Regions from separate parts of the Thioalkalivibrio sp. ALMg9 genome, predicted to be linked through region 4. Evidence: predicted binding sites of a transcription regulator. Region 4 holds the regulator's gene; each other region holds the start of a gene.
What was found. The regulator sigma-54, encoded in region 4, starts transcription at its own class of promoters, with help from an activator protein. The targets are predictions, from matches to a motif close to TGGCANGNTNCNTGCTT.

Region 1: the regulator sigma-54 is predicted to act here: its motif matches at 2,923-2,939, upstream of F792_RS0113160 (CmpA/NrtA family ABC transporter substrate-binding protein).
Region 2: the regulator sigma-54 is predicted to act here: its motif matches at 3,650-3,666, upstream of F792_RS0113315 (pilin).
Region 3: the regulator sigma-54 is predicted to act here: its motif matches at 4,355-4,371, upstream of F792_RS0100520 (CmpA/NrtA family ABC transporter substrate-binding protein).

Annotation. Positions count from the first base shown of each region.
Region 1 covers NZ_AQYC01000009.1:852,960-858,762, reverse strand. The annotation lists gene F792_RS0113170 (ABC transporter ATP-binding protein) at 1-525, opposite strand, end outside; gene ntrB (nitrate ABC transporter permease) at 555-1,403, opposite strand; gene F792_RS0113160 (CmpA/NrtA family ABC transporter substrate-binding protein) at 1,407-2,861, opposite strand; gene F792_RS0113155 (sigma-54-dependent Fis family transcriptional regulator) at 3,050-4,699, opposite strand; gene F792_RS0113150 (ABC transporter permease) at 4,898-5,737, opposite strand; gene F792_RS0113145 (ABC transporter substrate-binding protein) at 5,734-5,803, opposite strand, start outside.
Region 2 covers NZ_AQYC01000009.1:892,489-898,291, reverse strand. The annotation lists gene F792_RS0113325 (glycosyltransferase family 2 protein) at 167-1,072, opposite strand; gene F792_RS14335 (hypothetical protein) at 1,069-2,994, opposite strand; gene F792_RS0113315 (pilin) at 3,147-3,578, opposite strand; partial or broken gene F792_RS14250 (IS110 family transposase) at 4,015-4,994, opposite strand; gene mgtE (magnesium transporter) at 5,280-5,803, opposite strand, start outside.
Region 3 covers NZ_AQYC01000003.1:85,638-91,440, forward strand. The annotation lists gene nirB (nitrite reductase large subunit NirB) at 1-1,058, opposite strand, end outside; gene F792_RS0100510 (ABC transporter ATP-binding protein) at 1,058-1,858, opposite strand; gene ntrB (nitrate ABC transporter permease) at 1,884-2,822, opposite strand; gene F792_RS0100520 (CmpA/NrtA family ABC transporter substrate-binding protein) at 2,871-4,175, opposite strand; gene F792_RS0100530 (IS110 family transposase) at 4,851-5,792, shown strand.
Region 4 covers NZ_AQYC01000006.1:133,537-139,339, forward strand. The annotation lists gene lptC (LPS export ABC transporter periplasmic protein LptC) at 1-143, shown strand, start outside; gene lptA (lipopolysaccharide transport periplasmic protein LptA) at 124-663, shown strand; gene lptB (LPS export ABC transporter ATP-binding protein) at 660-1,430, shown strand; gene F792_RS0102760 (RNA polymerase factor sigma-54) at 1,519-3,003, shown strand; gene hpf (ribosome hibernation-promoting factor, HPF/YfiA family) at 3,020-3,358, shown strand; gene F792_RS0102770 (PTS sugar transporter subunit IIA) at 3,362-3,829, shown strand; gene hprK (HPr(Ser) kinase/phosphatase) at 3,878-4,909, shown strand; gene rapZ (RNase adapter RapZ) at 4,917-5,789, shown strand.

The DNA.
Region 1 (5,803 bases), on a different contig from region 4:
GGTCAGGGCGTCCAGGGCCCCGAAGGGCTCGTCCATCAGCAGCAGCTTGGGTTCGATGGCGAAGGCCCGGGCGATGCCGACGCGCTGGCGCATGCCGCCGGAGAGCTGCGCGGGCTTGCGGTCCATGGCGTGATCCAGCCCGACCATGTGCAGGTAGCGCTCGGCGTGTTCCAGGCGTTTCGCCTTGCTCCAGTTCGGCCAGCGGGCGCGCACCGCGAACATCACGTTGTCGCGCGCCGACAGCCACGGCAGCAGGCTGTGGTTCTGGAAGATCACGCCCTGGTCGAGGCTGGGTCCGGTGATCTCCTTATTGTCCATGATCACGTTGCCGTCGGTGGGTGTGGCCAGGCCGGCGAGAACGTTCAGGATGGTGGACTTGCCGCAGCCGGAGTGACCGATCAGGCAGACGAACTCGCCCTTGTTGATGGTCACGTCCACGCCCTCGAACACGGTCATCAGGTCGCTGGAATCGGGCTGCGGGAAGCGCTGGCTCAGGTTCTCGATCTCGAGGAATCCCTTGCTCATGATTGGTCTCCTTTTGGGGCCACGCTGACTCAGTCGGCGTAGCGCACGAATTTGGTGGCCTGGGCGAGGGAGGCATCCAGCAGGAAGCCGACGATGCCGATCATGATGATCGCGAAGATCACGCTGGCGAGGTCGAGGTTGTTCCACTCGTTCCAGATGTAGTAGCCGATGCCGGTGCCGCCCACGAGCATCTCTGCGGCGACGATGACCAGCCAGGCGATGCCGATGGAGATGCGCATGCCGGTGAGGATGGTCGGCGCCGCGGCGGGCAGGATGACCGTGAACGCGGTGCGCAGGTTCGACAGCTGGTGGGTCTTGGCGACGTTCAGCCAGTCATTGCGCACCGAGGCGACGCCGTAGGCGGTGTTCACGAGCATCGGCCAGATCGAGCAGATGAAGATCACGAAGATCGCCGACATGTTCGAGTCGCGGATCACGAACAGGGCGAGCGGCATCCAGGCCAGTGGCGAGATCGGCTTGAGGATCTGGATGTACGGATCGAACGCCTTGTTCAGTAGCGGCGACATGCCAATCACGAAGCCGAGCGGAATGGCGATCAGCGCGGCCAGGGCAAAGCCCAGCAGGACCCGGTAGATCGAGTAGGCCAGCTGGATGCCGATCCCCTTGTCGTTCGGGCCCGCGTCGTAGAATGGGTTGCTCAGTTCGCCGAAGGCGTGGCTGAACACCTGGGTGGGGGCCGGGATGCCGCTGCTGGAACTGCGATCGGCCCCGCCCCCCATCAGCTGTTCGTATTCGCTCAGCTCGCCCTGTTGTGGCGCGATGACCTCCGGGGCGGTGGCCAGCTGCCACACGCCCAGGAAGACCACGAGCATCACCAGCGAGAGAACGGTCGCCCGGAAGTTGAGATTGCTCAACATGGCTTAGCTCCTGCGGATATCGAAGCTGTCGAGATAGCCTTCCGGGTCGGTGTAGTCGAACACCTTCCCCATGATCTCGAAGTTCTTGTAGGTGTCACTGGGCGCTTCGTAGCCCAGCTCGGTCATCACTTCGGCGCACTCGCTGGCGAGGAAGACGTCTTCCGCCAGGCGGTTGTAGTCGAAGTCGCGATCCACATAGCCCCAGCGCTTCATCTGGGTAAGGATCCAGGTGGCCATCGAGTGCCAGGGGAAGGGGTCGAAGTCGATCCGGTGCGGGTCGTTCTTGACCTCGCCCAGGCCGTCGGCATAGCGCCCGGTCAGCACCTGCTCGACCACCGATTGCGGCTGGTTCAGATAGGCACGCGGGGAGATGGCTTCGGCGATCTCGGCGCGATTGTTGATATCCGAGCTGTACTGGGTGGCCTCGATCAACGCGCGGAACAGGGCACCGAAGGTGTTCGGATGCTCGTCGGCGAAGGCGGCCGAGCAGGCGAAGGCGCAGCACGGGTGGCCGTCCCAGATCTCCTTGGTCAGCATGTGAATGAAGCCGATGCCGTCCCAGACCGCGCGCTGGTTGAAGGGGTCGGGGGCCAGGTAGCCGTCGACGTTCTCGGCACGCAGGTTGGCGACCATCTCCGGCGGCGGGACGACGCGGATGCTGATGTCGCGATCGGGATCCAGCCCGTGCTCCGCGACGTAGTAACGCAGCAGGAAGTTGTGCATGGAGTACTCGAAGGGCACGGCGAAGGTGAAACCCTTCCAGTCCTTGGGATCGCGCTTGTCCTTGTGCTTGTTGTGCAGTGTGATGGCCTGGCCGTTGATGTTCTCAACCGCCGGCATGATGTAGTGCTCGCGCGAGGAGCCGGAGCCCAGGGTCATCGACAGCGGCATCGGCGAGAGCATGTGCGAGGCGTCGTACTCACCGGACAGCGACATGTCGCGGGCCACCGCCCAGCCGGCGGTCTTGATCACGTCGACATCCAGGCCGTGGCGCTCGTAGAAGCCCATGGGGTGGGCCATGATGATCGGCGTGGCGCAGGTGATCGGGACGAAGCCGACGCGCAGCTTGGTCTTTTCCAGAGGCCCGCCGTCCTTGATTGCGGCCTTGACCTTGTCCAGCGGCAGGATGGAGCCCAGAGCGGCGGCCACCGTGCCGCCCCCGATCATCTGCAGGAAGCGGCGGCGGTTGATCTCGTTGTGGCCGAACATGCCGCGGACGATGGCGCTCTCCACCGCGCGATCGACCATGGCCTCGTCACTCAGGTCCTCGCCGGTGGCGTGGGCATCGGCCTGTACGGGCTCATGGGTGGCGCGTCGTTCCAGTTTCTCTTCCAGGTCCGGGGACGCGGTGTCGAAGCAGCTGCAGCTGCCCGGGCCGGTGTGCCCGTGGCGGCAGCTGGAGCCGTGGCGCAGGTCGGCATTGGCGTCAAAGGGATCGTGAAGACTCTTGGTCGGCATGGTCGGCTCTCCTCGTGGGTCGAATCGATGCGGGCATCGTTGCCGCGCATGTCGAGGGTCTTTGCAGGTGCCATGCCAAGCGTGGGGAATGGGCCGCCAGGGCGGCGCGCGAGCGCCGGGAGATCGGACCATTGGTCGGCATTGTCGACGAAGCGGACAAAAGGTCCGCTGGTGTCTGAGCGATGGTCCTAAGTGGTTTCTATGCCGAGCTTTTTCAAGCGATAGCGCAATTGCCGCGGGGTCAGGCCCAGGTCCATCGCGGCGCGGGTCTTGTTGCCCCCGGTCTGTTCGATCGCGCGCTTCAGGCGCTCCGCCTCGGTGGCGTGCACGCGCTGATACGGGCGCACCGCGCTGGTGCAGGACGCGCCGGGAGAGGGCAGGGTTCGGGGCTCGTTGTGCCGCGATGGTGCCGGTGCATGCTCGTCGCGGAGGCCGTGCCCCTCGCCCTCGAACGGGCTGATGCGGGATTCCTCGTGCAGGATCTCGTCGATCAGCGGCGTGCCGATGCGGCCGTCGGTGGACAGCAGTACCGCGCGCTCCAGGACGTTCTCCAGCTGGCGGATGTTGCCGGGCCAGTCGAAGGCCTCCAGGCGTTCCAGCACGCCCTCGTCGACGACCACGTTCCAGCCGTGCAGGTGGGTGTAGCGGTCAAGGAAGTGGCGGGTGAGCAGGCGGATGTCGCTGGCGCGGTCGCGCAGGGCCGGCATGTGCAGCGGGATCACGTTGAGGCGGTAGAACAGGTCGAGCCGGAAATTCCCGGCATTCACCGCAGCCTGCAGGTTCTGGTGGGTCGCGGCGATGACGCGCACGTCCACCGGGAGATCGCGGTTGCCGCCAATGGGCTGGACCACCCGTTCCTGCAGTACACGCAGGATCTTCGACTGCAACGCCTCCGGCATGTCGCCGATCTCGTCCAGGAACAGCGTGCCGCCGTCGGCCAGGGCGATCTTGCCAGTCTTGGCGCTGGAGGCACCGGTGAAGGCCCCCTTTTCGTGGCCGAACAGCTCGGATTCCAGCAGGTCGGCCGGGATGGCGGCGCAGTTGATGGAGATGAACGGCTTCGCGTTGCGCTGGCTGATCCGGTGGATCATGCGCGCGATCTTCTCCTTGCCGGTGCCGGAGGCCCCGGTCACGAGCACCGTGGCCTGGGTGTCCGCGATGCGGTGGACCTGCTTGAGGACATGGCGCAGGGCCGGACTCTCGCCGAGGATGCCGTACTGCCCGCCCTGGGTATCCAGGGCGCTCTTGAGGTAGCGGTTCTCCGAGACCAGCTCGGCGGTGCGCTCGGCGATCAGCTGGTGGATGCGCAGCACCTGGCCGATCATGCTCGCGATCACCCGCAGCAGGTTCAGGTCGTCCTGGAACTGGCGCGAGCGGCGTCGCAGCCGGTGCACGCCCAGCACGCCGATGGCGTGTTCGTCCTGGACGATGGGCACGGCGATGTAGGCGACGGTCTCCTGCGGCAGGGTGGAACGGTCAATGGCGCGCGCGAGGTATTCGGGCTCGTTGTCGATGTCCTGGATCAGGGCGATCTGGCCGGTCTTCATGACGCGCCCGGTGACACCCTCGCCGAGGCTGTAGCTGCCGCGGTCGCGCTCGGCATCGGTCAGGCCGTAGGCGTGGCGGATGCGCAGCTGGCCGCTGTTCGGATCCGGCAACAGGACCCGGCCGCGGTTGAGCCCCAGTAGCTGGGACATCATCCCGAGGATGCGGTAGATCGCGGCATCCGGGTCGCCGGAGCGGCCCATGAGCTTGGCAACCTCCAGCAGCAGGGTGATCTCCTGCTCCCGGGTGGCCAGGTCCGGTGGGGTCGAATCGGATATGCGGTGGAGTGCCATGCCGTGGGTTATGCAGAAAGCCTGCCAGTGCGAAAACGACGTGTTGGTGGGCGTTCGGGGGCGTCTGGCAGGGTCAGGATGACGCGGTTGCCTCGAGGCGGGGCAGGGCCTTGCACTGTTGGGTTGCGCTTGCCCGCTTTGCGGGCGCACAAAAAGGCCCGGCCAGGAACGGCCGGGCCCGGGCATGGCCTGGAGGGATCAGCCCTCGGCGTGATAGCTGCTGCGCTTGATCAGGCGTACGCAGATGGCGTCGAGCATGTAGCCGATGATGCCGATGACCAGGACAAATGCGGCCAGTTTGTCGTACTCCAGGGTGTCGCGGGCATCGTTGATGGCGTAGCCCAGCCCCGAGGTGACGCCCAGGTACTCGGCCGGCACCAGTACGATCCAGGCCACACCCACCGCCAGGCGGATCCCGGCGAACACATCCTGGGCGATCGCGGGCATCACGATGTAGCGCAGGGTGTGGTACGGATTGGCGCCCAGGTTGTTGCCCACCTTGAGCCACATCGGATCGATGCGTTGCACCCCGTGCGCGGTGGCGTAGGTAATGGGCCAGACGGCCGCGATGGCAATCAGGAAGATGATGGCTGCATCCCAGGTGGCGAAGGCCAGTACCGCGACCGGCATCCAGGCCAGCGGCGAGATCATCCGCAGGAACTGGAACGGGACGTGGGTGACCTGCTTCAGCGTCAGGAAGTAGCCGATCATTACGCCCAGTGGCACGCCGATGGCAATGGCGTAGGCCAGGCCCCAGCCCACGCGGTACAGGCTGGACTCGATCGGCGACCACACGGCCCCGGAGCTGACGATGTCCCAGAAGGCCGCCAGCGTGGGCCCGGGGGCGAAGCTGGCGAAGGCCATCGTGTCCTCGTTGTTGCCGATGGCCCAGCCGCCCCAGTACCACAGGGCGAACAGGCCGGCGATGCCCAGCGCCGGGTACTGCAGCGCCCGGCGCGCTTGGTCCGCGAACCGCAGCACCGGCATGAGCCGCTCCACGGTCGCGGTGTCGACGGAGAGTGTGGCTTCGCGGTTCATAGGACCACCACCTCCTCGCGGGCATAGGGTGAATCCATGTCCACGCCCGGGGCGCCCTGCCAGGCG
Region 2 (5,803 bases), on a different contig from region 4:
CGCAGGGTGTGGGCTCGGGCCGGGGGCTTCTGTTTGGCGTGACTGGGGCGACTGTGGTGACCAGCGTGAGTCTGGTGGTCTGGAACGTGTGGCTGTAGCTCGTGGTTCGGAAGCGGCTGTGGATCCGGTGCTCAGCTGTCTGACTGGGCAGCTTTGCATGAAGCCGCTAGCCGTCTTCCGCGATGGCATCCTTGTACATGAGCTGCGTGATCTGTTCGGAGACGAGGCCGATCAGGAAGATGATGACCGAGGTGGTCAGCAACAGCGCGCTCATGTTGGTGAAACGGCTCATGGTGATGAATGTGAAAAGGTAGTAGCCGACGCCGAGCAGGAAAAAGCCGAAACTTACGGGCACGAACAGCTTGAGGGGCGAATACAGCGTGCCGACCTTGAAGATGATCAGCAGGAAGCGGAGACCATCCTGCAGCGGCTTCAGGTGGCTATTGCCGACCCGCTTGGCTGCATGGATCGGTACGTAGGTCACCGGATAGCCGGCGCGGAAAAACGCCATGGTGATCGTGGTTGGATAGGAGAACCCGTTGGGTAGCAGGTGCAGGAACTCCCGAAACATCCGGGCCCGTACAGCGCGAAACCCCGAGGTGAGGTCCTCGATCCTCTGCCCCGTCATGTAACTGGCCAGGCGGTTGTAGAACCGGTTTGCCAGCCCTCGGCCTACATTCGCTTGCGAACCCTTCTGGCGTGCGCCGACTGCCATGTCGTAGCCTCGGTCGAGTTGTTCCAGCAGTCGGGGAATATCTTGGGGATTGTGCTGCCCGTCCCCGTCCATGAACACGAGAATCTCGCCATGCGCCGAGCGTGCGCCGCGCTTGATCGCCGCGCCGTTCCCCATGCTATAGGGCTGAGCGATCACTCGGGCTCCGGCCTTTTCCGCTATTTCGGTTGTGTTGTCCGTGGAGCCATCGTCGATCACGAGTACTTCCGCGTCGGGGATGATCCGAAAGATGCTCGAGATAACCTTTCCGATGGCCCGAGACTCGTTCTTGGCAGGAACGACAACGCTGAGCGACGGTGATGAGTGGTCTTGGTCGGCCTGAAGTGGGTCGATTGTCATGGGTTTCCATTCTCTAGGTCGCGGACACGTTGTTCCACGATGTTCGCCGTCTGTTCCCATGCCTTGCGTTCAAACGGTTTCCATGCGGGGGGTGGAGGCGGCAGCGTCCGATGAATCCGGTGCAGCCAGTCGCGTAGGCCCGATTCATGTGCCAGCCGTGAGGCCGTTTCGATGTTCTGGAGCCTCGGGCTGCGCTCAATGGCCGCCAGCAGTTGCTGCATTATCTCGAGGTGATCGTCTTGATGGCGGAAAGCGATCGCGCGGATTACATGATAGTTGGCGGCGGTACTTGATCGATTCTGTACGATTGGATTCTCCAGGAACGCTTGGGCCAGTGCATGCACCTCGTGGAGTCCAAGGGCCTTGCATCGGCCAGCTACGATGTCATTCAGGAGCAACTCAAGTGCACGGGCGTCGTTGTCGGGCTGGTGGTTGAGGTAGCGCGCGTTGGGGGCGAGACGAAGAATGGAGTTGAACCTCTCCCGCGAGCGGTCTTCCACCCCTGCGATGCAAAGCTGGTGCGCAGAGGTAAGCGGAAGGGTGGCTTGTGTCGGGTTGTGCTCCGCTGTGGTATCGATCACCCGTGCGGCGATCAGGGGGTATCCCTCGTGGCTGTAATAGTTGGCCAGATATAGAGCGGCGCGCAAGGAGCCGGTGTCACGGGCCCACCATATTTCCGCGGCGAGGCGAGGGTTACCCCAAAGGGCGGTGACCTGCACCAGGGCGAAGAGCAGCACCACGGTATACGCGCCGAGCGCGGAGCCTGCCAGAATACTTTGGCGCCCGGGGAGGCGAGTTAACCCAAAGACGAGCGCAATAACGACGCCCACAGCCGGAAGGTAATTCCGGTGTTCATAGTAGAGCTCCAATGGGAGCCAAGTTGACTCAACAAAATGCGCTGCTAGGTACCAAAGTACCGCAAACGCGGGGAACGGCCAGCGGGGGCCGAAGGCGATGGCTAGGGCGGCCAGGGCGAACCAGCCGCCAGTGAGTGCAATTGCCAGCCCGGCGGGCCATCCCCCGTAGATGGGGTAGTGGTCGTGGAATGGGCCGAACGCAGGACTCTGCGGTACAAGCATAAGGCGTAGATAATCCAGCAGGATTACCGACTGCGTGGCCAGACGTTCAAGACTTGTGAAGTGGCGGATGCCAGTACCCCCGTCGAGCCCCCCGACGAGGCGGTCCAGCATGTAGAAGACTAGGAGGACGGCCGGAAGAATGATGAAGGGAATGCGCCAGAGGCGGTAACCGCGATCTACCGGGAGTCCCGCGAGCAGCGTTCGGTCGAGCGCTAGGACCACCAACACGTAAACTGCGGCATTTTCCTTCGTCAGCGTGCCAAGCCCGATCCCGACGCCTGCCGCCAGAGTCATCAGGGCCAGCCCCTTCCGGGGCGATTCAGCGGAAAGCTGACGACCCAGCAGGTGTATCAGCAATCCGGAAAGGACCATGGTTGCAGCCAAGGTGGTCATTCGCTGGATGATGAAAAGGCTGCTGGATGCGAGTAGCGGCAGTGCGAGCCAGACTGCCGCGACGCCGAGCGCGGCCCAGCGGGCGCGTTCTGGTTGGCCGAACGCAGGCGATAGGCGAGCCAGCTGGTAGGCGAGCAGGCCGAGGAGCAGCCCATTCAGAAGGTGCAGCGCGATGTTGACGCCATGGAAGGCGCGTACGTTTTCCGGCCAGTGCGAATGTTGTAGAGCAAAACTGAGCAGGGCGATTGGACGCCCTAGCGGGCCGGAATCTCCTCCCAGAATGAAGGCGAGAGCCGAGCCGATGTCCTTGATTTCCCGCAGCTCATCGAGATTGCGCGCATCGTCGAAATGCAGTCCGGCCGCAAGGCCGGGGAGGTATGCGGCGAGGGTCGCTGCGGCAACAACCGATGCCAGGCCTAGGAACAGAGTCGTTTGCTGGTTTCTCGTCATGGGGTGGCCGGGTCTGGGGCGCTGGGTGTTGCAGCGACGTAACCATTCTCGTGTGTCAGGGGAGCGTACGTCTACAAAAAAGGGGCCCTTGCGGGCCCCTTTTGTTGTACATAGCGTGTGATTCGCTATGCAAACTGCGTTGTGACGCGGGTTTACCGGCAGGCGGCTGGCAGGTACTTGCTGGTGAGGCCGCCGCACTGCCACTCGCTGATTTGACCGTTCGCTTCGACAGCATCGATGTTCAGCGTATTGCCGTTGTGTACGCCATCATCGAAGGTGACTCGCAACTCGCCCGATCCGGCAAGGGTTACGTCGCCAGCGGAAAAGTACCTGCCGGCAAGAGCGTCAACGGCGTTATCGATCTCGGTGTCGTCACCATCACCCGGCAGAAAGCCCTGCTCGGAGAGGAAGACCGCCATGTCCGCACGAATCCCAGCAGTGGAGGTGAAGCCTTCAGACGCTTGAGCGCGCGCGGTGTAGTCCTGATAAGCCGGCAGAGCGATAGCGGCGAGGATACCGATAATCGCCACCACGATCATCAGTTCGATAAGCGTAAAGCCCTGTTGGACGGATTTCTTCTGCATGGTCGTTCTCCCTTGATGTCATAAAAGCTGGGCCGGAGGCCCGGCCACCCCGTGGGCAGCTGTCTGGGGAGATGCATTGGGCGTGCCAAGAGTGCGGGAATGCGTGAAAACGGCGCCCGGGCGCGGTGGGGTCTGTGGCATGAGTCACGCACGCGTGCTTCCTGGGTGTGTCACGTGACAAAAATGGTCACGGTAAGTGACGTGAGTTGTCACCTTGGGGCTGGGGTGCCGCTGGTTGTCATAGCGGGGGTCGATGGCGGGTGCGTGATTTGGGGGTGTTCGAACGGCGGAGATCCCGGCTCTTCGCTGCGCTGCGGCCGGGATGACGGTGGGTGGTGCGGTGTCCGGGATGACGCGGAGGGGTGTTGGTGAGGTCGTGATTGCCGAGAGGCTCGGCTCCTACGCGTTCGGGGCAGTTCGTAGATACCGTCTTGCTCTATGAGGTGCAAGGCGTGTCATTACGGGGTTGATACGGGGTTTGCGACTTGAGCACGCCGAAGGAGATGTGCAGGAGCTTGCGCATGGCCGCCCCGATGGCGCGGACATCTTGGCCTTTCCCAGCCTCAGGAGCCGGTGGTACTGATGCCGCACGTCCGGGTTGTAGGGGGTGGCCACCACGGCGGCCATGTAGAGCGTCTTGCGCAGTCGCCCCGAGCCGGCCTTCGCCAGCCGCGGGCGCCGCTGGATCGAGGTCCCGGACTCCGGCTGGACCGGTACCAACCCATGGAACGCCGCCGCCTGCCTGGCGCTGGTGAACACGCGGCTGCGCAGCGTCGCGGTCATGGACGCGGACAACACCGGGCCGACCCCGGGGATGCGGTCCCGCTTCAGATGGTCGTTCGCGTCGAAGTGATCATCGATCTGCTGCTGTAACCGGCGGTGTTCCTCGCGCAGGGCTTGCAGCACGTTGTCGATCGATGCCTGGGCCAGGGTGTCCTCGTTGAACTGCGCCTTCTCCAGGCGGTTCCCTTCGCGCCGGATGTCCTGTTCAAGCGCCTCCAGCCGGCTGAGCAGGCGCTTGAGCTCACGCACCTCGGGCGGTTCAGGCTGCCAGGGTCGTGGCGCGCGTTCGATGCCGTAGCGCGCCAGCATCATGCTGTCCTTGCGGTCGGTCTTGTTGCGTACCCCTATGCCCTGGGCATGGAAGCGCACCTGAGCCGGGTTCAGCACATAGACGCGAACGCCCTGCTCATGCAGCCAGTACGCCAGGGGTTCGTGATAGATGCCGGTGGCCTCCAGATACACCTGCAGCATCTCGGGCGTCTCGCCGGTGTTGCGCTGTAGCCAGTGCAGCAGCTCCGGGTATTGGTCCCGGCGGTTCGGGAACACCTTGGGCTTGACCTTGCCCGCCTTCAGATCCCGGATCCACATACAGTCGAGCTTGTTCTTGCTGACATCAATGCCGATATGTGCCATCTCGTCCTCTCACCTTGTCCGTACAGCCTCACCCGTCCCTCACGGGGGGCATTGGATACCGTTCAAACTTCGAGATGAAAAAGGACTCAGGGGCCCATCTACGAAACAGGTTCGTGACCTCAGGATGCGATCGGGTTACCCCGAGCCCGGTACGGTTCATGGTAGCGATCCGTGAACCGCAAGACACAAGGATGCGTTGAGCTTGGCGAAACGCACCGGGCGTTGGGGGTGGGGCGGGGTTGATGCGATTCGCTGCGCCCATCGCATCCTACCGGGGCTGGGGAGCTAGAGGCCGAGGATGGCGACGGCGGTGGCGAAGTAAATGGTGATGCCGACGACGTCGACCACGGAGGTGATCAGCGGGGCGCTGGCGACGGCGGGGTCGACGCCCAGGCGGGTGAGGGTGAACGGCAGCAGCAGGCCGAACAGGGAGCCGAACAGGACCACCAGGAACATGCCGAGCGCGATGGCGTTGGCGACCTCGAGGCTGCCCAGCCAGTTGCCGGAGAGCCAGATGGCGCCGGCCAGGGTGGCGCCGAGGGCGGAGGCGACCAGGATCTCCTTGCCGCCCAGGCGCCACCAGTCCTGGGGCTTGATGTCGTTGGTGGCGAGCGAGCGCACGACCAGGGTGGAGGCCTGGGCGCCGGCGTTGCCGCCGGAGGCGATGACCATGGGCAGGAAGAAGATCAGTGCGACGACGGTCTCGATGGCCGCTTCGAAGTGGGCGATGGCCAGGCCGGAGAGGATGTTCACGGCGACTAGGATGACCAGCCAGCCGATGCGCTTGCGGTAGAGCAGCTGCATGCTGG
Region 3 (5,803 bases), on a different contig from region 4:
CGCGCGGCGTCCTGGAACACCAGATCCTCGGTGGTCTCGTCACCGGTGAAGTCGCCGGCGGAGAACAGGTCGATCCCGGTCACCTTGAGCTTGGTCGAGGTCATCGAGCCCTCGTAGCGCCCAATGCCGTACTCCGCGAGGTGATTGGCGCAGACCTTGGCCTGTTCCCACAGCGGCGCGACCAGGCCATAGGTCGTGCCGCGATGCTGCACGCACTCCCCGACCGCGTAGATCGCCGGGTCATACGTCTGCATCGTGTCGTTCACTACCACACCGCGCTCACAGTGCAGCCCGGCGGACTCGGCCAGCGCGGTATTCGGGCGGATGCCGACCGCCATCACCACGAGATCGGTGTCGACCTCGCTGCCATCGGCAAAGCGCACGCCGGTGACCCGCTCGTCCCCGAGGATCGCCTGGGTCTGGTGCGCCATGCGAAAGTCCATGCCGCGCTCCTCCAGCGAGGCGCGCAGCATGCCGGACGCCGCGGGGTCCAGCTGGCGCTCCATCAGGTGATCCATCAGATGCACCACGGTCACGTCCATGCCCTGGCGCATCAGGCCGTTCGCGGCCTCCAGCCCCAGCAAGCCACCGCCGATGACCACCGCTCGCCGATGCTCACGGCTGGAGGCCAGCATCGCGTCGACATCGTGGATGTCGCGAAAGCCCACCACGCCGTCGAGATCGGCACCCGGAATCGGGATCATCACCGGATCCGAGCCGGTCGCCAGCAGCAGCCGGTCATACGGCGCCTCGGTGCCGTCCTCGGCGATCACCCGACGACCGACGCGGTCGATCCGCTCGACGCGCTTGCCCTTGTGCAGGGTGATCCCGTGCTCGGCATACCAGGCATCGTCGTTCAGCATGATCTCGTCGACGGTCTTCTCCGAGGCCAGCACCGGCGAGAGCATGATGCGGTTGTAGTTGCCCCAGGGCTCGGCGCCGAACACGGTGATGTCGTACATGTCGGGCTTGAGCTTCAGCAGATCCTCGACCGTGCGCATCCCGGCCATGCCATTGCCGATCAGGACCAGCCGCGGCTTGTCGTTTGACGTGTTCATTACGCAGCCTCCGCTTCCGGGTTCTTGTGACGCTCGTGGAGGAAGCGCAGGACTTCGGCCCGGTAGTGGTTGTACTGCGGGTTGTCGGCCATCGCCAGACGCTCGCGCGGTTTGGGCAGGTCAATCTCCAGGATCTCGCCGATGGTCGCGGCCGGGCCGTTGGTCATCATCACGATGCGGTCGGACAGCAGCACGGCCTCGTCCACGTCGTGGGTGACCATCAGCACGGTGTTGCCCAGATCCGACTGGATGCGCATCACCTCATCCTGCAGGTGGGCCCGGGTCAGCGCGTCCAGCGCACCGAACGGCTCGTCCATCAGCAGTACCTTCGGCTCCATCGCCAGTGCCCGGGCGATGCCGACACGCTGCTTCATGCCTCCGGAGATTTCGTCCGGGCGCTTGTCGAGTGCGTGGCCCATGCCGACCATCTCCAGCGTCTGCAGGATCCACTCGCGACGCTCGGCCGCCGACTTGGTGCCCTTGAAGGTCTTGTCCACCGCCAGGGCGACGTTGTCGCGCACCGTCAGCCAGGGCAGCAGCGAGTGGTTCTGGAACACCACGCTGCGATCCGGTCCCGGCTTGCTCACTTCACGCCCGTCCAGGATCACCGCGCCGGTGCTGGTCTCCAGCAACCCGGCGACGATGTTGAGCACCGTCGACTTGCCGCAGCCGGAGTGGCCGATGATGGAGATGAACTCGCCGCGGTCCACGTGCAGGTCGACGTCGCGCAGCACCTCGGTAGCCGAAGGCCCTTCACCAAAGGTCTTGTGGACATGTTCGATGGAGAGATAGCTGGTCATGATGTTTCTCCTGTAAGGGGCCGGCTCAGCCGGCCTGCGTGCCACGGGTAACCCAGTTGCCGACGATGGCAACCAGACGGTCGAGGAAGAACCCGACCAGGCCGACGTAGACGAGCGCGAGCACGATGTCGCTGAGCATGGAGGCGTTCCAGGCATCCCAGATAAAGAAGCCGATGCCAACACCACCGATCAGCATCTCGGCGGCCACGATCGCCAGCCAGGCGAGACCGATCCCGATGCGCAAACCGGAAAAGACATACGGCGCGGCGGCCGGGAGCATGATCTTGGTGAAGTACTCGAAGCCGTTCAGGCGCAGCACGCGGGCCACGTTCACGTAGTCCTGCGAGATATTCCGGATACCGACGGAGGTGTTGATGATGATCGGCCAGATCGCGGTGATGAAGATCACGAAGATCGCCGACGGATTGCTGGCCTGGAACGCGGCCAGCGAGATCGGCAGCCAGGCCAGAGGCGGCACGGTACGCAGGACCTGGAACAGCGGGTCGAGTCCGCGCATCGCCCAGGTGGACTGGCCCACCAGCACGCCCAGGCCGATACCGGCGACTACCGCCAGCGCATAGCCGTAGGCCACGCGCTCCAGGCTGGCCAGCAACTGCCAGGCCATGCCGACGTCGTTACCGCCGTAGTCATAGAAGGGATTGACGATCAGTTCCCAGGTGTCGGTAATCACCTGGCTCGGGGCGGGCAACACGGCTCCCGGGGAGGACGCCATCATCTCCCAGATAAGCAAAAAAAGCGCCGTGACGACCACCGGCGGCACCACGACCGCGGCAGTATTGCGCAGGCGCCGGGCCCAGGCCCCGGGATCTGCCCCGGGGCGCGGCTGGGGCCTGGCCGCAATGGTGGTGGCCTTCCGGGCCACGGGCCGGGTGGGCGACGCGTCGGCCGCCGGGCGTTCGCGCCCGGAGCCAAAGGTCAGGGTGCGGTCGAGAATGGCACTCATCGCGAAATCCTCTTGAATCGTTTGTTCGGGGGTCAGTCGGGCAACGCGTCAGGACGCGAGCGCCTTGATGTCCAGGCTGTCGAGATAGGCCTGCGGGTTCTCCGGGTCGAAGACCTTGCCGTCGAAGAACGTTTCCTTGCCGCGCGAGGTGGACTCGGGGATGTCGGCGCCGTCGATGCCGAGCGCCTCGGCGGCCTCGCGCCAGATGTCCTCGCGGTTCACCTCGTCCACCAGCGCCGGCATGTCCAGGTCCGGCGGCAGATAGCCCCAGCGGATGTCCTCGGTGAGGAACCACAAGTCGTGGCTCTTGAACGGGTAGGAGGCCTGGTCCTTCCAGTAGCGCATCTGGTCGGGGTGATCCTCGACCACGCGTCCGGTGCCGTAGTCGAAGTTCCCCTGCATGCGGTCGATGATGTCGCCGTACGGGGCGTGGATGTAGCGCCGGCGCGAGCAGATCTCGGCGACCTCCTCCTTGTTCACCGGGTCCTCGCAGTACATCTGCGCCTCCATCACCGCCATGGTCAGGGCGCGCGCCGCGTTCGGATGAGCCTCCACCCAGTCGGCACGCATGCCCAGCGCCTTCTCCGGGTGGTTGTGCCACAGTTCGCCGGTGGTGTTGGCGGTGTAGCCGATGCCCTGATTGATCAGCTGCATGTTCCACGGCTCGCAGACACAAAAGGTGTCCATGGACCCGACGCGCATGTTGGCAACCATCTGCGCCGGCGGGACCACGATGGTGGCGATGTCGCGGTCCGGATCGATCCCGCCGGCGGCCATCCAGTAGCGGATCCACAGATCATGGGTCCCGCCCGGGAAGGTCATCGCCGCACGAATGTCGTCACCGCCGGCGGCCTTCTCGGCCAGGGCGCCCTTGAACTCCGTGGTGTCGGTGCCGACCTTCAGGTCCGCGTACTCGTCCCCGACCGAGATGCACTGCCCGGCCAGGTTCAGTCGCGCGAGGATCGTCATCGGCGTGCCCCGGCGATGGATCAGGTAGGGCATTGGCGTGAGGATGTGCGAGCCATCGATTCCGCCGCGTTGCGACCCCAGATCCAGGTTGTCGCGCACCGTGCCCCAGGAGGACTGCTTCAGCACCTGCACATCGGGCATGCCGTGAGCGGCGAAAAAGCCCTTCTCCAACGCAATGAACAGCGGTGCGGCATCCGTCAGAGCGATGAAGCCGAGCTTCGCCTCGGTGGTCTCCGGCTTGCCATTGCCGGCCTTCGCATAGCCCCAGGGCGCCGCGCCCGAAAGGCCCATTGCCGTGGCGCCGATTCCGGCGGCCATGCCGCCCAGGAAACGCCGGCGCGACAGGCCGGAGGTGTTCTTCGTGTCGTTCGTTTGATCGGTCATTACGGGTTCACTCCCCTTGTCAGCAAACACATCCCAAAAACGAAAAAAGGCGTCGCATCAGCCCGGCCGCTTGTGCAGCCGGGTGATGGACGCCTTTGTCCAGTCTCACGGGAGCCCCGGTCATCGGGTCTCCCTGTTGTCAGGCGACGAACCGCCGTTGGCTCGTCTTGCCCATCCTCCTGCAGGAGGTGTGCCAATTAGCCGTTGCTAGGCGACCCTGCGGGAAACAATCGCCACGTGGCGCGGAAAAATCGGATGGTTTCGAACACCGGGTCGAACGCTTGCGGGAAGCCCGAAGTCCGGAAGACAATCCCTGAGGCACCAGCCTGGGGCGCACTTGCGGTGCAGTTGACCTGCAATAGTGCGCTGCCAGAGGGCGACCTAACCCGCCGTAGGAGCCGCCTTGGCGGCGAAGCCCCTGCCCGCGCCGGACTTTGGCAGGGGCTTCGCCGCCAAGGCGGCTTGTATGTTTAACCCCGGCAGGCCTAGAAAGGGTCTGTCGGGGTGGAGGGACGAGGCCGGCATCTGGCCTGTGGCACAGACGGTAGGAGAATTCGTCCCACCCCTCACCTTAAACGCCGATAAGGAATCGATCGGCACGGGACCGACGATAGATGGCAAGCCAGCGTTCGGTGAGGCCCCGACAGACAACTCCAAGCTAGCTCGGGAGGTGTGATGATGGCAACGCATCGGATCGGGGTCGATGTCGGCAAGGCCGAGTTGTGGATCAGCATCGACGGTGAAACCGCACAGCCGTGTCCCAACGAGCTCCCGGCGATCCGCCGGTGGGTCCGTGGCTTGGAGGGTCCGGCCGACTTTGCCCTGGAAGCCACCAACGACTATCACTTGGCCCTGGCGCTGGAGGCTCATCATCAGGGCCACCGGGTGTATCTGATTAATGGCTATCGCCTCAATCGCTACCGCGAGAGCATCGGTGGCCGGGCCAAGACCGATGCCGGGGATGCTCGGCTTCTGGTGCGTTATCTGCAACGCGAACAGGACGAACTGCGCCCCTGGACACCGCCACCCGAGGGCTACCGGACCCTGCAAAAGCTGCTGCGCCGGCGTGCCACGCTGGTGCGGGCACGGGTCATGCTGGAGCAGAGCCTGCGAGGCGTACCCGAACTGCAGTCCAATCTGAAGGATCTGCTCCGGGAGATCGGTCGGCTGGACGCTGTCCTCCAGCGTGTGCTGCGCGAGACGGTCGGTCGCGCCGGCTGGTCGGATCACGCCCGACGCTGCCAGCAGATCGAGGGTGTGGGCCCGCTCACCGCCACCGGCTTGACGATGGCGTTCCATCGCGGCGCCTTCCGCAGCGGTGATGCGTTCGTTGCCTTCCTGGGGTTGGATGTCCGCATACGCGACTCCGGCACGAAACGGGGGCAGCGCAAACTCACCAAACAGGGCGATCCAGAGTTGCGACGGCTGCTCTATCTGGCCGCGATGCAGGCCAAGTCGAAAGCCGCCTGGAGCGACTACTACCAGCGCTGCCTGGACCGTGGCCTGGCGACGACCCAGGCACTGAACGCCTTGGCTCGAAAGCTGGCCCGCGTCGCCTTCGCCCTGATGAAAAATCAGACCGATTACCAACCTAAGATCCCTTGTGGAGAGACATAGAATCTCCTACA
Region 4 (5,803 bases):
TGAACCAGCCGGGCCTGTTCCAGCGCGGCACCGGTCTGCGCGTGGACTCGCGAGGGGATACCATAGAGTTGTTCCATGACGTGTACTCGCTCTACAGCGAGACGAGCGAGGAGGATCCCGCGCATGACCCCGAATCCCCATAGCCTTCGCCACCGTCCGGGCCAACCGGGTGCCCGCGTGGCGGCGCTCCTGCTGCTCGTGCTGCTGGCCACGCCCGCGTTCGCCCAGCAGGGCTCGGGCCCGGCGCTGCCGGTGGAGATCACTGCCGACCGCGCGGAGATGGACGAACGCCAGGGGCTGGGGACCTACACCGGCGACGTGATCGTGATCCGCGGCGACATGACCCTGGAGGCCGACAAGGTCTACGTGCGCACCCGCGATCGCCGCCCCTACGAGATGGAGGCCCACGGCGAGCCGGCACGCCTGGAATCACCCGATCCGGAAACCGGAGAGATGCGCATTGCCACCGCCCTGCGCATCGACTACCTGCTGAACGAAGACCGCATGATCCTCACCGACCAGGCCCATGTGATCACCACCAGCGAGGAGGCGCGCGGCAAGCGCATCACCTACGACCTGACGACCGACGTGATCGAGGCCGAACGCGGCGAAGGCGACAGCGAGCGCGTGCGCATCACCATCCAGCCGCGCGACGACGAATGAACGCCACCGCCCCCAGCCCATCCGCCACACCGGCACAAACCAACGACCGCCTGATCGGACGCGAGCTGACCAAGCGCTACGGCCAGCGCACGGTGCTGGACCAGGTGGACGTCGACCTCGCGCCCGGCGAGGTGGTCGGCCTGCTGGGCCCGAACGGGGCCGGCAAGACCACCTGCTTCTACAGCCTGGTCGGGCTGATCCGCCCCAATACCGGACGCATCACCCTGGGCGAACGCGATATCACCCGCGCCCCCATCCATGTGCGCGCGCGCGCCGGCCTCGGCTACCTGCCGCAGGAGGCCTCGATCTTTCGCCGCCTGAGCGTGTGGGACAACCTCCAGGCCGTGCTCGAGCTGCGCCCCGGACTCGATCGCCACGAGCGCCGGCGCATTGGCGATGCGCTGATCGAGGAGTTCCAGCTCGAGACCGTGCGCCACAGCCCGGGCATCGCGCTGTCCGGTGGGGAACGGCGCCGGGCCGAGATCGCCCGCGCCCTCGCCGGGGATCCGCGCTTCATCTGTCTGGACGAGCCCTTCGCCGGGGTGGACCCGATCTCGGTGGGCGACATCCAGGACGTGATTCGGCATCTCGCCCAGCGCGGCATCGGCGTACTGATCTCCGATCACAACGTGCGCGAGACCCTCGGCATCTGCCACAGGGCCTATATTCTAAGCGAAGGCCGCCTGCTGGCCGCCGGGACACCGGACGAGCTGCTGGCCGATCCCCAGGTGCGCCGGGTCTATCTCGGCGAGAACTTCCGCCTGTGAAAGCGCCCCATATGCGGCCCGGTCGGTGCACAAACCACAAGGCAGGCTTTAAGATTCCATCAATGCCAACCCTCGCCCCGCATACCCGATGCTGAAACCCGGCCTGAATCTGCAGCTGGGTCAAACGCTGACCATGACCCCGCAACTGCAGCAGGCGATCCGCCTGTTGCAGCTGTCCACGCTCGAGCTCCAGGTGGAGATCCAGCAGGCGCTGGAGAGCAACCCCATGCTCGAACAGGTCGAGGACGAAGATGCCGAGGCCGACACCGAGCGCCTGAACCAGGACGGCGAGCTGGTGGAAGGCGATCGCATGGAGGCCACCACCACCAGCGACGACGTGATCCCCGAGGAACTGACGACCGACAGCCGCTGGGACGACATCTACGAGCCGGCCCCGACGCCCAACAAGGGCGTGGATGACCGCGACCCGCTGGAAAACACCAGCGACGACGACGGTGAGGGCCTGCAGGATCACCTGCTGTGGCAGCTGCATCTGAGCCATCTGACACCGCGCGACCAGCGCATCGGGGCGGCCCTGATTGACGCCATCAGCCCCGACGGCTATCTCGAGGGTGACCTGGAAACCCTGGCCGAGACCATCAGCCGAGGCGAGGATGAAACCGTCGGCGTCGACGAGGTCGAGGCAGTGCTCCACTGGATTCAGCAGTGCGACCCGCTGGGGGTCGGCGCGCGCAACCTGCGGGAGTGCCTGGAGATCCAGCTACGCGAACTGGCCCCGGACGCCCCGGCCCGCGAGGCCGCACGGGCGATCCTGGAACACGGCATGGACAGCCTGGGCAAGCGCGACTACAAGGCCCTGCAGCGCCAGTCCGGCGTACGCGACCCGGACGAACTGGCCCGCGCACTGGATCTGATCCGCACCCTGAACCCGCGCCCCGGCGCACAGATCAGCTCCGCCACCTCGGAATACGTGGTCCCGGATGTCTACGTGCGCCACACCACCGAGGGCTGGCGCGTGGAGCTGAATCCGGAGATCGCACCGCGCATCCGCATCAACGACCTCTACGCCGGCATGGTGCGCCAGGTCTCGGATGCCCGCGACAGCGCCTTTATGCGCGATCAGCTGCAGGAGGCACGCTGGTTCCTGAAGAGCCTGCACAGCCGCAACGACACACTGCTGCGGGTCGCCGAGGCGATCGTCCACCGCCAGCAGGGCTTTCTCGAGCATGGCGACGTCGCGATGCAGCCATTGATCCTGCGCGACATTGCCGAGACCCTGGAGATGCACGAATCGACCATCTCGCGGGTTACCACGCAGAAATACATGCACACCCCGCGCGGGGTCTTCGAGTTCAAGTATTTCTTCTCCAGCCATGTCGGCACGAACGATGGCGGCGAGTGTTCCGCCACCGCCATCCGTGCCATGATTCGCGAATTGATTGGCGACGAACCCCCGAACAAGCCGCTCAGCGATGCCCGGCTCGCCCAGGTCCTGTCGGACCGGGGCATCAACGTAGCGCGCCGCACCGTGGCCAAGTACCGCGAGGCGATGCACATCCCTTCATCCAGCGAACGCCGGCAGATGGCCTCGATGCCCACCGGCAGCAAGTAACCAAGGAGTCCTGACCATGCAGATCAACCTGACCGGCCACCACGTGGACATCACCGACGCCCTGCGCGACTACGTCAACGAGAAATTCGCGAAGCTGGAGCGCCACTTCGACAAGGTCATCGACGTCCACGTCGTGCTGACCCACGAGAAGACCCGGAATCAGCACAACCAGGCCGAAGCGAATCTCCAGGTCAGCGGCAATCACATCCACGCCGAGGCCTCTCACGAGGACATGTATGCCGCGATCGACGCGCTGATCGACAAAGTCGACCGTCAGCTGATCAAGCACAAGGAAAAGGTCAAGGACCACCACCGCGCCGAAGGTGCCCAGCGCAACCGCGAGCAGGCCTCCTGATCCATGACGATTGCCGAGTTGATCACCTCCGAGCGCATTGGCCTGCAACCCGAGTGCTCCAGCCAGAAACGGGCCCTGGAGGCCCTGGCGGACCTCCTCGCCGGCGGAGGTGACGGCACGGGACCGGGGAGCAACGCGATCTTCGAGGCCTTGTCCGCGCGCGAAAAACTCGGATCCACCGGTCTCGGCCATGGGGTTGCGATTCCCCATGGCCGCCTGGCCGATCTCGAGGCGCCGCGCGTGGCCGTGCTGCGCCTGGAAAAGGGCGTCGACTTCGACGCCATGGATCACGAGCCGGTCGATATCCTGATCGCACTGCTGGTCCCGGAGGCCGCCACCGGCGACCATCTCGACCTGCTGGCCCAGCTCGCCCGCGGCCTGTCGCAGCCAGACACCATCGGAGCGCTGCGCCGGGCCGGGGACGCGGCGGCCCTGGAACAGGAACTCGTGCGCCGCTTCAGCGAGGACTAAGCCCGTGGAACCCGCCTCCAGCCGCGATTCCGGCGCGCAGCGTCTGCCATGAACGAGGCGCTGGGAGAAGGCGGGATCGCCCGCGACATCAACGTGGAGAGCCTGATCCAGGCCATGGGAAACCGCCTGGATCTTCGCTTCGTGCACGGCGAACATGCAGCACCCGACCGCAAGCTGGTCGGCGACGACGGGGACGACCTGCCGCTGGCCGGCCATCTCAACCTGATCCGGCCCAACCGCATCCAGATCATCGGCGACTTCGAGGCCCGCTACATCTCCAGCCTCAGCGCCACCCAGTGCAACGACCTGATCCTGGAGATGGCCCGCACCGGGACCACCGCGGTGATCTTCGCCGAGGACACCTGTCCGTTCTCGGAGATGCCCGACGCCCCGCAGGAGGCGCTGCCGCTGATCCTGTGCTCCAGCACCAGCAGCCACGAGATTATCTCGCTGCTGCGCTATTTCCTGCAGCAGCGCCTGGCCCATTTCGAGGTGCGCCACGGCGTGTTCATGGAGATCCTCGGGATCGGGGTGCTGATCAGCGGCGCCTCCAGCGTCGGCAAGAGCGAGGTCGCACTGGAACTGATCTCGCGCGGGCATCGCCTGATCGCCGACGATGCCCCCGAATTCGCGCGCATTGCGCCCGACATCGTGCGCGGCCACTGCCCGGCCCTGCTCCAGGACCTGCTCGAGGTGCGCGGTCTTGGGGTGCTCAACATCCGCGCCATGTACGGCGATTCCGCGATCAAGGGCGGCAAGTACCTGCGCCTGATCATCGACCTACGCGATCATGGCGAACCCTCGCCGGTCCCCGATGACCGGCTGAACGGGCGCCGCGGCGAGATCGATATCCTCGGCCTGCGCGTCCCCTTGATCAGCCTGCCGATCGCGCCGGGGCGTAACATCGCGGTGATGATCGAGGCGGCCGTGCGCAACCACATGCTGCACATGCAGGGCTATATCGCTGGCGACGACCTGCGCGCACGCCAGCGCCGCCAGATGAGCGGCGAGACGGAGGAGCCGCCCTACCATCGCGCGGTGCCCGCCACTACGGTCCCCAACCCGGACCCGGAGGGCTGAATCGGCCATGCGCCTGCTAATCGTCAGTGGCCTGTCCGGGTCCGGCAAGACCGTGGCCCTGCACACCCTAGAGGATGCCGGCTACTTCTGCGTCGACAACCTCCCGCTGCCGCTGCTGCCGGACCTGATCGATCAGGTCCGGCAGGGCCACTACGACACCGAGACCGACCGCCATCTGGCCGTGGGCGTGGATGTGCGCAGCGGCCTGGAGGCCCTGGAGGGGTTCTCCGATCTCCTGGCGCAACTACGGGCGGACGGGGTGCAGGTGGAGGTCCTGTTCCTGCAGGCGGCCAGCGAGGTGCTGCTGCGGCGCTACCACCTGACCCGCCGGCGCCACCCGCTGGCGCGCGACGGCGTGCCACTGGTCGAGGCCATCGACCGCGAACGCGAGTGGCTGGGCCATGTGGCCGCGGAGGCCGACCTGACGGTCGACACCTCGCGCCTGTCGATGCACGATCTGGCCCGCACCCTGCGCGACCGCATAGGCGAGCGCGGGGAACACGAACTATCCCTGCAGTTCCAGTCTTTCGGCTTCAAACACGGCGCGCCGCTGGATTCCGACTTCGTGTTCGACGTGCGCTGCTTGCCCAATCCGCACTACGAAAGCGATCTGGCCGCCCTGACCGGTCGCGACCCGCCCGTGTGCGAGTTCCTTGAGCGGCACGCGGAGGTCGCGGCCATGTTCGACAGCATCCAGGGATTCCTGTCCCAGTGGCTGCCGCGCCTGCTGGACGATCACCGCAGCTACATAACCGTCTCCATCGGTTGTACCGGCGGGCAACACCGCTCGGTGTATCTGGTGGAGCGGCTTGCGGAGGCGTGGCAGGATCGGGAACATGTTACTGTTAGCACCCGTCACCGCGAGCTGGGGAAACAGTAACCACTGGACGCGGG